2 regions of the Pseudoalteromonas sp. NSLLW218 genome follow, and region 1 is predicted to be linked to the other one. Evidence: predicted binding sites of a transcription regulator. Region 1 holds the regulator's gene; the other holds the start of a gene.
The links. Region 1 encodes ArgR, which controls arginine synthesis, uptake and breakdown. Its sites were predicted from a motif close to ANTGAATANNTATTCANT; they were not measured.

Region 1 (2,419 bases):
ACCCGCATTTTGGATACGTGGAGTAAGTGCAGCAACTTCTTCATCAGTGAAAGAAACACCTTCAACTTGAGAAAGTAGAGGAAGAATAGTTGTGCCTGAGTGACCGCCAATTACTGGTACTTTAACAGTTGCTACGTCTACGCCTTTAAGTTCAGCAACAAATGCTTCTGAACGAATAACGTCAAGCGTAGTAATACCGAATACGCGTTTAGCGTCGTAAGTACCTGCTTTTTTGAATACTTCAGCAACAATTGGAACTGTGCCATTTACTGGGTTAGTAATAATACCTACTAACGCTTTAGGACAGCTAGCAACAATGCCTTCTGCTAAAGTTTTGATGATGCCAGCATTTACATTAAATAAATCAGCACGATCCATACCTGGTTTACGTGGCATACCCGCTGGGATAAGAACGATATCAGAGCCTTCAAGCGCTTTGTTTAATTCGTCTGCGCCAAAGCCTGCTACTTTAACATCTGTTGGGATGTGAGAAAGGTCAACCGCAACACCTGGTACTACTGGTGCAACATCATAAAGTGATAATTCAGAGCCAGCTGGTAAGCCTGTTTTTAATAATAAAGATAACGCTTGGCCGATACCGCCTGCAGCACCTAATACAGCAACTTTCATTGGAATTCTCCGTAATTTGAGGTAGGAAACATTTGTGGCTCTTAAGATAATGAAATTAGCGACTAAAAACAAATTTATCCTGTCTATTTCAAGTATATTTTCGACCATAGTCGTAAACTTTTGTGATTTAACGCATCAAACTGGCAAGTTAACTAAACAACTGCTGCATAATTATTCATTTTTGTGTAGAATTTGCAGCATAAATAACAAAAACGAATAAAGACTATGCAACCACAAGATAAACAAGAAGCACTGGTAAAAGCATTTAAATCACTATTAAAAGAAGAAAATTTTGGCTCTCAAGGCGAAATAGTTGATGCGTTAAAAGATCAAGGCTTTGACAATATAAGCCAAAGTAAAGTATCACGCATGTTAAGTAAATTTGGCGCTGTACGCACACGTAATGCCAAGCAAGAAATGGTTTACTGCTTACCTGCTGAAATGGGTGTACCTACGGCTAAAAGCCCATTACGCCAATTAGTAATCGACATTATGCACAACGAAATGATGATCATCATTCGTACCAGCCCAGGTGCTGCTCAGCTTATTGCGCGTTTGTTAGATTCATTAGGTAAAGCAGATGGCGTACTAGGAACAATTGCAGGCGACGATACTATTTTTATCGCTCCTGCTAAAATATCTGAAATAGATGTAACACTTGAACGTGTTCGCATTTTATTTGATACGGTTTAATAGCAAACTAAATTTGTTTTAAAAACCCGACTGAAGGCGCAAAGAAAGCAGAACCCATATCGGCTTGAGTAAAATCAAGCCAGTGGTCGTAACAATCCCCTTCCCCTAAACGACTATTAAGTACTTTTTCAAATGCGGTACCCGTACAAGCGCATGTAATTGATAACATTCCCTGCTCATACACATCGCCATAAGGCATGCTCTGATTTAATAGTAGCGGTTGTCCGTCTTCGTCTTTTAGCTCACTTCGCGAAGCATGGCTGGTTTCAATTGCGGGGGTAATTAGTGTGTTATCAAGGCGCGTACGCCCCATTATTTGTTCTTGCTCGCTCAATGATAAGTGCTGCCACATCGTTAAGTCATGCTTATAACGCTGTACATGAATATAACTTCCCTGATCTTCAAAATTACCAGGGTTACTAATTAAAGCCGTAGCGCGCTTTTTTCTTCCATGAGCTGTATCGCCACCATAAATAAAACCATTAAAATCACGACCATCTAAAAAGCGAAAATTACGAATTTGCTCCACCAGCTCAACATCGGGGGCAAATAATTTTAAAATTTGCAGCGCAAATAAATGGTTAACGTCTTCACGGTCAGAGCGAATTTGCACAAATAAATCGCACGGTTGTACGCTCATTTGATGATCGCTATGGTTTATATTAGGAAAGCTCTGTAATTCGCTTGGGATGTATTCAGGGAGGATATGCGGCCAATATTGCGCACCGATAGCAACCATACAAGAGAGCATTGATTCTGAAAATTGATCGCTAAACTCTTCTTCAATGGCGCTTACTTGTTTTAACTTTGCGCGAAGTGATTCATCTTGACCATCAAACACATTAAAAAATAAGTGCAAACCGTGTAAGTTTGCTTCAGCACAAATCCCTGATTGCGCTTGCGCCATTGTTATTCCTTAGTTTTACAGATAAAAACACAGCGAATAACAAATTAATTACGATTCGAAAAAATTCACCGTGTGAGGTTTTATTTTTATTATAACCTGCTCATTATTTTCAAATGACTGGCCATATTGTGCAGCAACTTCAATTTCTTGTTCATCAATAACAACCGAATAAACATACGCCGAACCAAT
Region 2 (2,419 bases), on a different contig from region 1:
GCCTTGCACGTGATAAATCATCAACTGCTTTTTCAAGATCAATTTGGCTGATTAAGTGCTTTTGAATTGATAACTGCGCACGACGATTTTCGCGCTCAGCGGCGTTAAGCTCAACTTGTGCCATATCGAGTGTTTTATTTAAGGTGAGTGTTTGGCGTCTTGCTTGCAAATGTTGCCTTTGCTGCTCGCCTTCAAGCCTTTTAAGTACAGACTCCTGTTGCTTTAATTCATTAGTCAACTCAGGACTTTGCAGCAGGGCAAGTGTGTCGCCTTGTTTTACTGTATCACCGGCCTTTACTTTTAAATCTATAAATCCACGTTCTGGGCTATAGATTTGAGGGGCATTGGCAGCAACAATTTTACCACTGGCGGCAATGTCCCGAATAAGCGCTTTAACATGTACTTTTGCAATTTGCACTTTTGAGCGGCTAATAGAGCTTTTAGCGCTATGGCTAGTTAAAAAAATATAAGCAATTGTAGAGAGCACAATGAAAACAATCGCAGTGATTATTGCGTATTTTTTATAGCTGATAGGTGCCTTTACCTGTACATCTTGTGCGCTGGTATCTTTAATCATTTAATTCTCCCTACATTGCTTTTATGTATTTTTCGCACAGCAGTAATAAAGCTGCTGTGCAAATTGCGGCAATAGGAGAGAGTAAAAATAAGCTTAGAGTAAACATAGTAATTCCAATTAGCGATTATATATAAAGCTATACGATTAATATGCCAACAATTATGGTATTGATATTTAAGTGATTTTATTTTTTTGTTCTTTAAATTCATGTCCGCGGACAGTTTGTGTGTCCGCATCGGACACTGGTTTAAATAAAAATTCACTATAAACGTACAAAAAATGACATGAACTTTCATAACTATACTAATGAGCAGCAATAATCGGGGATGTTAAGTCATTAAAGTAATGAAATAGCACAAAACTATCTAAATGTTAACTGAATAGCCCTTCCATTGCTGAATACTTATTCACTTTTGTTGCCTTTACGTTTACGTAAGCTGTCACGACGAAGCCTTGTGTTTTTTACAATATGTTAAAGTTGACACCAGTGTCATGAAAAAATAGTGGTTAAAATAACGCTAAATGTTAAAAGTAATGGTAAAAAGAAATCTTGCTATGAAGTGAGAAATATTCAAGAATGTGAATATGTATTCAAAGTGCTATTGACTCTATTTAAGATAGAGGCTAGTTTTGTCCGTCTGTTAGCAAATCGTCGAGTAGTTCATCCACGCTAACAGTGCAGCAAGGGGAGGGGTCTATGTTATACGACTCAAAGTTAGAAAAAGAAAATTGTGGCTTTGGCTTAATAGCTCAAGTTAATGGTCAAGCTAGCCATAGGCTTATTCGTACAGCTATTACGGGGCTTGATCGCATGCAGCACCGTGGCGGTATATCTGCTGATGGTAAAACAGGTGATGGCTGTGGTTTATTATTACAAAAGCCAGATAGCTTTTTCCGTGCTATTGCTAGTGAACACAACTGGCACTTAGGCAAAAACTATGCAGTGGGTATGATATTTTTAAATTCAGATCCCGTTTTAGCGCAAGCTGCAAAAAAAATACTTAGTGAAGAATTAGAAAAAGAAACGCTAAATATTTTAGGTTGGCGTGTTGTGCCAACCGACCCATCTATGTTGGGTCCTATTGCTGTACAGCAATTACCGGGTTTTGAACAAATTTTTGTTAGCGCGCCAGAAGGTTGGCGCTCTAAAGATTTAGAGCGTCGCTTGTACGTAGCACGCCGCCGCGCGGAAAAGCGCATTGTTGATGACGAAGCTTTCTATATCGCAAGTCTATCTGGTTTGGTAACTATCTATAAAGGCTTAATGATGCCTGCAGATTTACCAAATTTTTACCTAGATTTAGCTGATATTCGTATGACGAGTGCGATTTGTGTTTTTCATCAGCGCTTTTCTACTAATACTCAGCCGCGTTGGCCTTTAGCTCAACCTTTCCGCTATTTAGCACACAATGGTGAAATTAATACTATTGAAGGTAACCGCCAGTGGGCACGCGCACGTTCATATAAGTTTGCGTCACCGCTTATTCCTGATTTACAAAGCGCAGCGCCGTTTGTAAACGAAACCGGTTCTGATTCATCAAGCCTAGATAATATGCTTGAGCTATTTTTAGCTGGCGGTATGGATTTATTCCGCGCTATGCGTATGCTCGTTCCACCTGCATGGCAGAAAAACCGTGCAATGGACGACGATTTACGTGCATTTTACGACTTTAACTCTATGCATATGGAACCATGGGATGGCCCCGCCGGTATTGTTATGTCGGATGGTCGTTTTGCGGCTTGTAACCTTGACCGTAATGGGCTTCGTCCTGCGCGTTATGTAATTACACAAGATGGTTTTATTACGCTTGCATCAGAAGTAGGTATTTGGGATTACACTGC

Region 2: the regulator ArgR is predicted to act here: its motif matches at 1,156-1,173, upstream of gltB (glutamate synthase large subunit).

The regions. Positions count from the first base shown of each region.
Region 1 covers NZ_JADYWO010000006.1:144,052-146,470, forward strand. Annotated here, with positions in the region: gene mdh (malate dehydrogenase) at 1-630, opposite strand, end outside; gene argR (transcriptional regulator ArgR) at 856-1,323, shown strand; gene I6E80_RS10810 (Dyp-type peroxidase) at 1,331-2,230, opposite strand; gene I6E80_RS10815 (ABC transporter ATP-binding protein) at 2,279-2,419, opposite strand, start outside.
Region 2 covers NZ_JADYWO010000011.1:64,352-66,770, forward strand. Annotated here, with positions in the region: gene I6E80_RS16435 (efflux RND transporter periplasmic adaptor subunit) at 1-577, opposite strand, end outside; gene gltB (glutamate synthase large subunit) at 1,275-2,419, shown strand, end outside.